3 regions of the Ruegeria sp. AL2 genome follow, and region 2 is predicted to be linked to each of the others. Evidence: riboswitches for the same ligand, from Rfam matches in the RefSeq annotation. Region 2 holds a riboswitch; each other region holds the start of a gene.

Region 1 (4,017 bases), on a different contig from region 2:
ATGCGCGCATTGCGTTTGTTGGACGCTCAGGACGGGATCGACAACGTGTTCTCGGACATCACAGAGCTTGGCCAAAGCTGCCGCTTTTCGGATTGTCAGCACGAGACCGAGCCCGGCTGTGCCGTGCAGAACGCAATAGGCAAGGGCGTTCTTGATCCGGCGCGGCTGGACCGTTGGCGCAAGCTGCGGCGCGAAGATCAGCGAAACTCGGAAACCGTTGCGCAATCGCGGGCGCGGGACAAGGCGTTCGGCAAGATGGTCCGCGGTGTCATGCAGGACAAGAAGCTTCGCAAACGGCCATAGCTGCAAGGTGTTATGGAAAACCTGCGTCGCGTCTGATCAGGCGATCAGGCGCGGCCAGACCGCTGCATTGCGCCGGGCAAATGCGCCTATGTGACCAATCTCCGGCAGCCCAAATTCGGCAGGCTTCAGAAGGTGGCGTCTGGCCCCGGGGCCATACAGATCGGCAAGGCGCCAAACCGCCTCGGGCGGAACCATCTGGTCGTCTTCGAACGTGAACAGATCCACAGCTGTTCCAGAACTGCCCCAATGCGCATCAGGCAAATTCTGCCCGATCTCGGGAACGTAGCTAAGAGGAGCTGTGCACCATTTGCGCCATTGCCAGTAGACCGAGGCGGGCAGGTCCGAGCCAAACCCGATTGCTTTGCCAGGCAGATAGCCAAGCGCCCGCACCATCAGCGGTGCATGGCCATACCAGAACAGCCCCGCCAGCCCCCGATAGGGCCATGGGTGATCTTTCAAAGTCACCAGCCCCGAACACACACCGATCATTCGGTCGATCTGGTCGATATCCGGCTGCACCGGCCCCAGCATCGCACCGACGGAATGGCCGATGGTCCACTGCTGCGCCATTTGAAACCGCCGGCGCATTTCGGCCCGTGCCGCTGGCATGTCGATCAACGCCCAATCCGCCATTGTTGCAGTTGCGTCTTTCAGGCGGCCAACCAAAGAAAGCCCGTAGTCCCGATAGTCATAGGTCAGGCAAGCTATCCCCCGCTCGGTAGCCAGCCATCGCGCGAAGTGTTGATAATAGTCACGCGGCACACCCGTGGCACTGTTAAGTACGACAACGGTTTCCGGCTCACCCACTGGCCGGTACAGCCGCGCCGACAAGGTCACGGACCCTGACGGAAAGCGGAAATCTTCGATCAACACCGTCTGTTCCGTATCCAACATGATCCCCGGCTTTCGCTGAAACAATGGTTTGCCTGCCTTCGATGCCGACGAAACTAAGCCGGAACGTAAACCGCATCCAGCATGACCAAACGTCCGGCCTAAAGATCGGCTTGACTCGGAACGCGATCAGGCGCTAGCGGTTGTGTGATGGTTTCCGGCCCCCACAAGAGGTCGGGATGAAAAGGGAACACGGTGCGGTTTGTCTGGTCACACAGATATCAACCAAGTCCGCGACTGCCCCCGCAACTGTAAGCGGTAAGCAATGCCGAAATACCACTGGCCCACGGGCTGGGAAGGTCGGCAGAGCAATGACCCGCAAGTCAGGAGACCTGCCATCGGAACTGAAACCGAAACTCGGGCGGGGTGTCCGGGCAGGTCCTGACAGCGAGATGCTGTCCCACCTGCCCCAATATCCAGCCCACCACGCGCGGAGGGCGCAGGATGATCTGGAAGACAAAGTCACACGAATACAGCGCAACTGTGTGCCAGCGGACGGGCAATACCTGCCCGGCTTTGGCGCGACTGGCCCGCTCGATTTCCGAAGCCATGGCGCAGGCGGTTTCGGCCACCAGCGAAGATTTCGAATTTGAAGGCAACAGCGCGCTGTCACATTGCGCGGAAGGGTGCATGGCAACGATCCGAGCGCGATCCGACAGCGTTCGCGTTTTCTGCGGGGCGCACCCTGATACGGCAATTCGGGACCTTGATGCCTATGCCGATTTGATCTTCGGACCTACATTCGGCACGCTGCCCTCGGGCATTGTCGCGAACCCGCCTTGCGCCATGATCGAGGTTTCAACGATCCGGCCCCGGAAAACCGGCTACGCACCCCAGCAGCTGTCAGCTTGATCCCACTTCCACCTGTGCCGGGGTGATCCGGGACGCCCAGGCCAGCTGCGCATCGGTTTCGACAGCGCAGGGGCGCACGGCCCGCAGGCGGTCCAGTGCGTCGCTGGCGCGTTCACCGCATTCAACCATCAGTCGCAGAACAATCATCCCGGATCTGCCGCACCCCCCACGGCAATGCACAAGAACCCGGCCACCGCCCGACAGCGCATGTCGGGCCGTGGCGCTGACCTCTGGCCAGGCCTTCTGAACCGCCTGCGTCGGTGCTCCAAAATCTTCGATCGGCAGGTGAACCCACCGGCTGGCACGGCTTTGGATGTCGCTGCCAAAGTGCTGCGCGCCATCCTGAAGCATTTCAACATCCGTCGTCATTGAAATCACAAGGCCCGGTTTCCAAGCCGCAATCATATCCAGATCGCCGACGTAATCCCCGCCACGCCCGGGCATTGAAGTAAGGGCAAGCGTTCCGCCTCCGACCTGCAGAGCAAAAATGACCAGCTGCGACATGAAGTGCGTCCTCCCCCAAGGTACTCTTTAAGAAATGAGTCATTAAATCCGCTGGACCAGTTTAGTTGGAAACCAGCCCGTTTCTGAAACAAAAAATCATCACGCCCCACAGTGGACGCGGAGTGCCGCCGCCACTACGCTGTGCCGAAGCACCGAATCCGAGCGAGAAGACATGACAGACACGCCAAGCCCCGCCTATCAGGTTCTCGCCCGCAAATACCGCCCGGAAACCTTTGCCGACCTGGTGGGTCAAGATGCTATGGTGCGCACCCTAAAAAACGCCTTCGAGGCCGACCGGATTGCGCAGGCCTTTATCATGACCGGCATTCGCGGAACGGGAAAAACCACCACGGCGCGGATCATCGCCAAAGGCATGAACTGCATCGGACCGGATGGAACCGGAGGACCGACAACCGAGCCTTGCGGTCAGTGCGAGCATTGCGTCGCAATCATGGAAGGTCGCCATGTCGATGTGATGGAAATGGATGCGGCCAGCCGTACCGGCGTCAACGATATCCGCGAGATCATCGACAGTGTCCGCTATCGCGCCGCCAGTGCACGCTACAAGATCTACATCATCGACGAGGTTCACATGCTCTCGACCAGCGCATTCAACGCGCTGCTCAAGACGCTCGAGGAACCGCCCGCACATGTGAAATTCATCTTCGCGACCACCGAGATTCGCAAAGTGCCGGTCACGGTTCTGTCGCGGTGTCAGCGCTTTGACCTGCGCCGGATCGAGCCCGAAGACATGATCGGCCTGCTGCGCAAGATCGCCGGGGCCGAGAGCGCGCAGATCGCCGACGATGCGCTGGCGTTGATCACCCGCGCCGCAGAAGGATCGGCCCGCGACGCGACCTCATTGCTGGATCAGGCAATCTCGCACGGGGCCGGAGAGACGACGGCAGATCAGGTCCGTGCGATGCTGGGTCTGGCCGATCGTGGACGGGTTCTGGACCTGATGGACATGATCCTGCGCGGTGACGCGGCAGGGGCGCTCACTGAACTGAGCGGTCAATATGCGGAAGGCGCAGACCCTCTGGCCGTGCTGCGCGATCTGGCCGAAATCACGCATTGGGTGTCCGTCGTAAAGATCACACCTGACGCGGCCCAGGACCCGACGGTTTCCCCCGACGAACGCACACGGGGCCAGCACATGGCCGAGGCCTTGCCAATGCGGGTTCTGACCCGGATGTGGCAAATGCTGCTGAAGGCGCTGGAGGAAGTCTCTGCCGCGCCCAACGCGATGATGGCCGCCGAAATGGCTGTTATCCGACTGACGCATGTCGCCGATTTGCCCAGCCCCGAAGAGCTGATCAAACGGCTGCAAGACGCCCCACCTTCGCCACCCGGCGGGCCGGGCGGGGGCATGTCACCGTCCCGGCAGGCCCCGGTGGCAACGCAATCCAACGCGACCCCGCCGCCTGCCTATGCATCGCCCCCGCGCGGCGCGGGTGGCGCACCGGT
Region 2 (4,017 bases):
GGCGAAAGCCGCGCACTTTCATGGCCGCGCGCAGGCGCAGGTATTCTTCCCGCAGAACCTCGATATATCGGATGGTGAACATCAAAAGGTGAACCAGCTTTTCGGGGCAGCGCAGGCGGTGCAGGGCGTGGCCAAGCGTGACCGGCTCCATCGTGCCGACCAGCACCATAAGGGACAGGATGACCGCGTTGGCCGTCAAGGCGATCTCGACCGCTTTCCGGAAGCCCTGCCAGCTTGCGGGAAACCCCCAGAGCGTAAACATCGGGTCGCCGGGCATGGAGAATGGCAACAACACCAGCATGAACAGGATGAACCCGTCCATCATGGCCATGCGTTTCAATGTCTTCCGCCAGGGCAGACGCGACGCGGCAAGAAGCGAAAGGGACACCGCCAGAGCCGCGCACAGCGCTGTCAGCGAGGACACCGCCACTGTCACCACCGCGAAGACAACCGCCATAACGATCCGCATCCTAGGATCAAGCGGGTTGATCGCGCCGCGCCGCTGCGCGCCCGCTTTGACCAGCGTGCTTTCCTGTTGTCCCAGAACATGCGCCATCAGGCCGCCAGCTTGCGGCGTGCCGCAAAGTAAAAGCCCAGACCAAACAGACCGACAATATATCCGATCCCACCCAGAACAGTTTGCAGATCATTTTGTTCGCGGTAAGCCGCGATTTCCCGACGCAGCGGGCGCAGCTCATCCCGCACGGCCCTGGCAATGACCTGTTGTTGTTCAGTGCTGAGCACCGCCGCTGCCTGGGCAGGTGCGTTTGTTGGCGGGGTATCAGGTTCCGCTTCAACGCCCATGATCCGGGCGACATCCGCAGCGGGCATGGTGACCTCGGCCACATGTCCGGCACCAAGGTTTGCAAAGAATGTATGGGCCACCGGCGCGTTTGGCGTGTAGATAAAAAACCCGTCTGCATCTGTTACGATACGGCCCAGCTCGGCTCCGTCCGGGCCGTTGACGATGACCTCGGTATCGCTTGCCATGTCGCCGTTGGAAAAGCCGATTTCGCCTTCGATGGCGTCACCGGATTTAAACACTCCGGCTATGACCTTATGCGCTAAGGCAGGTAGGGGTGCGCAGCACAGCGCCAGAATGATTGCCAGATACCTCATGCGACCGCTCGTTTGACAAACAGCTCGGGCTTGACCTTGCGCGCCAGCAAAACCGCGAACCCGGTCAGGATCGCCTCAATCGCCATGACAGGAATATGTGCAAAGAAAACAATCTTAGCCGCAGGCAGGAAGGCATCCCCGGACAAGGCCAGTGAAAACGCAACCATGCCGGTTGTGGCGGCAATGGCAAAGGCACCGCCGACCCCGCCCCATATCGCACCTTGCAGCGGTGAGCCGTGGGCGATCAGGCGGCTAAAGATCAGTCCGGCCAGAACCGCGGGCAATGCGATGTTCAGGGTGTTGATCCCCAATACCGTCAACCCGCCAAAGCCAAAGAAGACGGCTTGCAGCAAAAGCCCGACGAACAGGGCCGGGAATGCGGCCCACCCCAGCAAAAGCCCGGCCATACCGTTGAGGATCAGGTGCACCGACGACGGACCAATAGGAACATGGATCAGCGATGCCACGAAAAAGCTGGCTGACAGCACCCCCGCAGTGGGGATGCGATCAAGATCCAGCGACCTGAGGCCCATGGCAATTCCACCCGCCGCAGCGACGGCACCGCCGATCACGACCGGGTTGGACAAGGCTCCGTCAACGATATGCATCTACGGTTACTCCAAATCCCAGGCGCGGATCCAGATGACCGCGTCCTGGCTGAGTTCTTTGCCATTGTGTTCGGTCACGGGACCGGCGCCGAGCGCTGCAAAACCCCAATATCCGGCTTTCGGAACGCCGAACGTGAAATACCCGTTATCATCCGAGGTTGCGACCAATGCACCACCCGGCAACGGCGAGACGGTCGGGGCCGAAGCAGCCGTGCTTTCCATGTCCGGTTCTGCGGCCATGTACTCGATCTCGATCTCGGCACCCGCAACCGGTTGGCCTTCTGCCATAACTCGACCCGTAAAGGTCGAACCCGCGATGATGTTGGTCGGTTTGTTGAGCGGGATGATCTCAACCGGCAAGCCCACCGGGTTCATCCAGTCGGTCGGCAATTCGTTGCGGTTCAGGAATGCCTTGGCGATCTGCTGGATATAGATATCCTCAGACCCCTCGTAATAGGGCTGGGGAACTGTCACCAGCACATAGTCGCCCGACCGTTTGACCGGAACATAACCCTTGAATGCCGCGCCTTCGTTTTCCCCACCGGTGAAACGCACGGGTTCCAGAGTGTCCAGCAGGTCGGTTTTCTGACCGTTGTGGATCACGTAGAATTCCTGCGGCTTGTCCAGATCCATGACATGCCCGTTCGAGAACGGATGCCAGAAGATCAGCTTGACCGGAACATTCCCCGGTGCGTCGATCATGGTGTCAGAGGTGTATTCCAGCAGGAAATGCGCATTTGCCATCGCTGGAAGCGCCATCGCCACAGCGGCTGCAGAAAGCAGCTTGGTCATCAATAGTCGTCCTTGTCCCTTCGCACCAACCCCGGTACGAGATGCGTTTTGACTGCGGGGACGTCCAAGCCAAGCTGCTTTTTCAAGCATCCTGCTCCGACGCACATCCCGTCGCCGATTAGGAGTGCCCTTGTCAAAGGCACATGTCCGGCAGGTATCCTGACTTGCGGGTCAAAGCGTTGGGCTGGCCTTCCCGGATTAACTCCAGTGGCACTTCAGCCCTGCTCGCCGCTTACAGTTGCGGGTGCAGTTGCGGAATTGGGCCAAAGCCCGCACCGCATTCCCTATTGATTCCAGAGCACGCCCCGGAACCGGACATGCCGAGCGGCTTGCCAGACTTCTTCGGCATCCGTCAACGATCAATTGCGCTGGCTGTCAAAAAGTTCAGCGGGCAATGCCCTTTTTCCGGTTGATCCGCTTTGGATGCAGGTCTGGGTTTTTCGGGGGTGAAACTACCCTTCGAGCAGGTATCTTTCCGACAATGGCAAACTGGCCGCCCCCAATGACCGGGCATCCGGGCCCGCCGTCCCTGCCAGCACCAAGGGCCGTTCAAGCCCGGTCAGGTTCATATCGGATAGTTTGAGCTCAACCCTTTCCACCAGCCGCGCCTTGATATCAGCAGGCATCCAGCCATCAATCTTGACACATTCGAAATCGATCAGGCTGCAAGAAGAGACGATGGCATGGGCGATTCCGTACGCCGCCTGGTTCAGCCAATTCTCAAGGTGGGTTTCCGGTACGTCCCAATGCCGTGTCGTTTCCCAGATTGAGCCGGCTGTTTCGGCATTCCCACCAACTGCGCGCTCCAGCACATAAAGACTGGCGACATCTATCAATGGTTTCACTCCGCCTGCGTCGTCCGGCACAGGCAATGGACCAAGCGCACCGGCATTTCCCCGCCCTGAAAAGATGGAGCCGTTCAGAACCACCCCGCCCCCGATGAAGAAGCCGACATAGAAATACAGGAAATCTCGTGGGCCTTCTGCAGGGCCAAACACCAGCTCGGCACCGCAGGCCGCGGTTGCGTCGTTCTGCAAAAATACCGGCACGTCATAGCTTGCGGCTAGCGCGCCTTTCAGGTCCGCGTCACGCCACGGATCCATTTTTTCCTGAGGAACCTGCAGTGTTTGTGCCCAGTCCCAAAGGTAGAACGGCATGGCAATCCCAAGGCCCGCGATTCTGCTACGCGCCTCGGGCGACATTGACGCCATCACTTTGTCGAGGCTTTCTGTGGAAAAGCTCAATGTCGCCTCGGGCGTCGGAAAATCATAGGTCCGCCGTTCGCGGTGCCTGACGTTGCCAAGGAAATCCGTCAGCACCAGTTCGGTACTACGCCGCCCGACTTTGAGCCCAAAGAAATACGCGCCGTCCGGGTTCAGGCGCATGGGAACCGATGGCTGCCCGACTTTTCCCCGGATCGGTTCGCCCCGCAACAGCAACCCATCGTTCTCCAACTGGCGCATGATGACCGAGACCGTCTGCGCCGACAGGCCGGTCA
Region 3 (4,017 bases), on a different contig from region 2:
TTCCGGGCACCACGCACCGCATTCGGGCACGGTTTTCGCGCCCATCACCGGGCCGGCATAAAGCCCTGCTGCTAACGCCATCTGGGCCAATGCGGCCTGCGCGGCGACTTCTCCGCCGGTATCACACAGATGTGCCAGCCGCCGCAGGGTCGAGAGGGGCAGGGTCGAATACTCATCCAACCGAGTGTCTTCGCGCCCATCCGCCGGTAAAACGGCCAGCGCGATGCCTTTGGCCTGTGCCAGTGCCAGAACCTGTTGCAACCCGTAAGACCAATAGGGCACGCCACCGATCAGACGGATCAGGATGCCCTTTGCGCCTTCAAGTGTCTGTTCAACATAGGTGTCGACGGACAGTGGGTGTTTCAATGCTGCAAGATTGGCCAGTCGCAAGGTTGGCATCCGCCCCTCAGGTCCGCCGCCGCGATGCCAGCCCGCCGCGAAAGCGCTCAGGTCACTGTCGGAAAAGGACAGTACAACCAGATCAGCCGGGCTTTGGCCCAGATCGGTTGGGGTCTCGGTTTCCTCGAGCCCGTGGCTTTCGCGAAAGACGACGTGCATGACTTACTCGGCAACCTCGGTCACACCCACTAGGATATCACGGATCTCAGCCTCTTTGATGTCGTCATGTTCGGCAATGACGACCAGGCGCGAGCGGCGCTCTTCACCGGGCTCCCACGGGCGGTCGTATTGGTGACGAACCCGTACGCCGACAGCCTGAACCAGCAGGCGCATCGGTTTGCCAGTGACGGCGGCATAGCCTTTGACGCGCAGGATATTCAGCTCAGTTGCCAGACGTTCAATCCTGGCAACCAGTTCCGCCGGGTCGGTCTGTTCCGGCAACTCGACGATGATGCTTTCGAAATCGTCATGCTCATGATCGTGATGGCCATCGTGATGTGACGGGCGCGCGTCCATGTCATCTTCGGCGGCAGCCTCAAGGCCAAGCACGACACGAACGTCGACGACACCCTCGGCAACCTCGACGACGGGAAGCGGGCGCGGCGCCTCAGCGGCGATGATCTGTTTAGCTTTCGCGACACCTTCGGGACCTGCCAGATCGGGCTTGGTCAGCAGGATGATATCCGCGCACGAGATCTGATCCTCGAACACCTCGGACAAGGGTGTTTCGTGGTTGATCGAGTCATCAGCCAGCCGTTGGGCATCCACCGCTTCAACGTTCGGAGCAAAGCGACCGGCGGCCACGGCCTCGGCATCGGCCAGCGCAATAACGCCATCAACGGTAATTTTCGAACGGATATCAGGCCAATCAAACGCTTTCAGCAGCGGTTTGGGCAGTGCAAGGCCGGATGTTTCGATCAAAATGTGATCCGGGCGCGGTTCCAGCGCCATCAGCGCCTCGATGGTCGGGATGAAATCGTCGGCCACGGTGCAGCAGATGCAGCCGTTTGCCAGTTCCATGATGTTTTCCGCAGGGCATTCCGGAATCGCGCAGGACTTCAGGATGTCGCCATCAACACCCACATCGCCAAACTCGTTAACAACAATCGCAAGGCGCTTGCCCTGCGGGTTCTGCATCAGATGGCGCACCAGCGTGGTTTTGCCCGAGCCCAGAAAGCCGGTGATCACAGTGACGGGGAGTTTTTCAAGGTTCGACATGATCTCAGGCTCCAATCGGGGGAATGCGCGAGGCGCAGTTTTTGCGGAAATGTTCAGGACGGTCGCGCCATTTCACCAGACCATCGCCTGTGGCCAGATACTTAGTCGCGCCATCGATGATGACATCGACGTGATCGATTTCGTTCAGATTCTCGTAAACAAAGGTCCAGCGATCCGGCCCGCCCCGAAGCACGATGGAACAGCCCTGATCGCAGTTCGAAAGGCATTCGACCGGTTTCAGAATGATGCCATCCGGCAGGACAGCCTGTTCCAGGGCCTTGTGCAACAATGTGCCGGGTCGCTCAGCGTCATCCTCGACGGGCAGACCCCGGCGGCAAGTCGTGCAGACCAGTAGCTCTACCGGTTCGTTCTCGGTCATGTCTCTCATCCCCCCAAATCCTCTTCGCGGGGGACGGGGTTTCATGCGGGCACCACGTCTGCACATGGACCCGACACCGGAACACCCCGCCCGGTTTCAACTTCGGGTGTTGGCAGGTCTCCCGGCTTGCGGATGCCAGAGCGGTCGCTCTGTCGGATGTCCCGCCTTCCCGGCACAGGCCAGTGGTATTGGGCATCCTCTCCGGTCACGGTCGCGGGGGCGGCTGCGTTTAGCGGATGAACCGTTGACGCATTCCCTTTTCATCGGCTGTCGCCGACACCAACGACAGGGACATGCGGCACCGCTGACCCGCTTGTCAAGCGGTTCGCGCGCAACAAATAGGCCAAGGAGAAAAAAGCGACCTGTAGGCGTCGTTCGGCGGCATGAAGAATGTGTTCGGTATGTGGTCGCATGACGGGAAAACGACGAAATTGGAGATGCGTCATATGAAAGTGGGATTTATCGGTCTGGGTAACGTAGGCGGCAAGCTTTCGGGATCCCTTTTGCGCAACGGCATTGATCTGACTGTGCATGACCTGAACGCGGATCTGGTGGCCGAGTTTGTCGCCAAAGGTGCAAAGGCGGCTGAGGGGCCCGCCCAGTTGATGCGCGATTGCGATGCGGTGATCACCTGTCTGCCGTCTCCGGCAGCATCGGACGCAGTCATGCAGGAGATGTTGCCCGAAGTGGGCCCCGGTAAGATCTGGATGGAGATGTCGACCACGGACGAGGCCGAAGTCAAACGCCTGGGAGCCGAAGTCATATCGCGCGGCGGTGCGGCCGTCGATTGCCCGGTTTCTGGCGGGTGCCACCGTGCCGCGACGGGCAATATCTCGATCTTTGCGGGCTGTGACCGGGAAACGTTTGAACGAATTCTGCCGTTCCTGACGACAATGGGTCGTCGGGTTTTGCACACCGGCGAACTGGGCTCGGCCTCGGTGCTGAAAGTGATGACCAATTATCTTGCCACCGCCAACCTGATCACCTGCGCCGAAGCACTGGTTACGGCAAAGGCTGCGGGGATGGATCTGAACACGACCTATGAGGCGATCAAAATCTCGTCCGGCACGTCCTTCGTGCACGAAACCGAAAGTCAGGTCATCTTGAACGGGTCGCGCGATATTTCCTTCACCATGGATCTGGTGAAGAAGGATATCGGTCTGTTTCAGGAGGTCGCCGACCGCGCCGGGGTGCCGCTGGAAATAAACCCGGTGATGATCAACATCTTTAACGATGGTATCGCACGCTATGGCGAACGCGAGCTTTCACCAAATATTATCAAGCGGCTGGAAGAGGCAACCGGCCTGGATATCACCGCCCCGGGCTTCCCTGCCGAAATGACGGATGATGAGCCGGAGGAGCCGGGATACGAGGTTGTGCCACAAGGGCGCGCCTGAACGTAAAGCACATACCAGACAAAATCTCGCCCCTTGAACGAGCAGGGGTAGGCAGGTGTTCCGAAAAACACGCCATATCTGGCCCGCAATTCGACAGAATCGCGGGCCTTGAACGTCTTGAAATACCGAGCGTCGCACGCGTGTACTGCGGGGTTAAGTCAGCGATTTGGATGTTGTTGGAGGCGAGTACCGGAATCGAACCGGTGTACACGGATTTGCAATCCGCTGCGTCACCACTCCGCCAACTCGCCTTTTCAAGTAAAATCAAATACTTGCTGTGGTGTGACTGGGTTTTTAACAGCTTTCCTCGGGGGCGTCCAGTGGATTGCGTGCGAATTTGCCGGCAAGACTGAAATTTGCCGAAGTCCATGCCCAAGGAGGTGATCACGATTTAGGTTGCGGCAACAGGGGCGTTGCTGGAAGGTTCAGGATATGGCACAAGCCCGACATCTTTGGGAATGAGACGAGATATCCAATGACTGACTTCGCAGCCCGGCGCCGCACAATGGTTGATACACAGATCCGCCCCTCTGACGTCACCAAGTTCCCGATCATTGAGGCTATGCTGAGTGTTCCGCGGGAGAGCTTCGTACCCGATTCTCAACGTGAAGCGGCCTATGTGGA

What was found. Region 2 has a riboswitch for cobalamin ahead of ACR0ID_RS17775 (DUF4198 domain-containing protein). Riboswitches for the same ligand answer to the same signal wherever they lie in the genome.
Region 1: linked by a shared signal. The riboswitch ahead of ACR0ID_RS16535 (hypothetical protein) and the one ahead of ACR0ID_RS17775 (DUF4198 domain-containing protein) in region 2 are both predicted to bind cobalamin.
Region 3: linked by a shared signal. The riboswitch ahead of ACR0ID_RS00320 (DUF1636 family protein) and the one ahead of ACR0ID_RS17775 (DUF4198 domain-containing protein) in region 2 are both predicted to bind cobalamin.

Annotation. Positions count from the first base shown of each region.
Region 1 is NZ_JBQFXM010000016.1:47,841-51,857, forward strand. Features, by position in the region: gene rsgA (ribosome small subunit-dependent GTPase A) at 1-303, shown strand, start outside; gene ACR0ID_RS16530 (alpha/beta hydrolase family protein) at 340-1,197, opposite strand; cobalamin riboswitch at 1,330-1,548, shown strand; gene ACR0ID_RS16535 (hypothetical protein) at 1,639-2,046, shown strand; gene ACR0ID_RS16540 (protein-tyrosine phosphatase family protein) at 2,038-2,550, opposite strand; gene ACR0ID_RS16545 (DNA polymerase III subunit gamma/tau) at 2,723-4,017, shown strand, end outside.
Region 2 is NZ_JBQFXM010000022.1:15,018-19,034, reverse strand. Features, by position in the region: gene cbiQ (cobalt ECF transporter T component CbiQ) at 1-556, opposite strand, end outside; gene ACR0ID_RS17785 (cobalt ABC transporter permease) at 556-1,119, opposite strand; gene cbiM (cobalt transporter CbiM) at 1,116-1,727, opposite strand; gene ACR0ID_RS17775 (DUF4198 domain-containing protein) at 1,734-2,519, opposite strand; cobalamin riboswitch at 2,652-2,850, opposite strand; gene ACR0ID_RS17770 (ROK family transcriptional regulator) at 2,972-4,017, opposite strand, start outside.
Region 3 is NZ_JBQFXM010000001.1:65,675-69,691, forward strand. Features, by position in the region: gene cobN (cobaltochelatase subunit CobN) at 1-558, opposite strand, end outside; gene cobW (cobalamin biosynthesis protein CobW) at 562-1,617, opposite strand; gene ACR0ID_RS00320 (DUF1636 family protein) at 1,622-1,996, opposite strand; cobalamin riboswitch at 2,091-2,295, opposite strand; gene ACR0ID_RS00325 (NAD(P)-dependent oxidoreductase) at 2,398-3,393, shown strand; tRNA gene ACR0ID_RS00330 (tRNA-Cys) at 3,571-3,644, opposite strand; gene ACR0ID_RS00335 (protein-L-isoaspartate O-methyltransferase family protein) at 3,869-4,017, shown strand, end outside.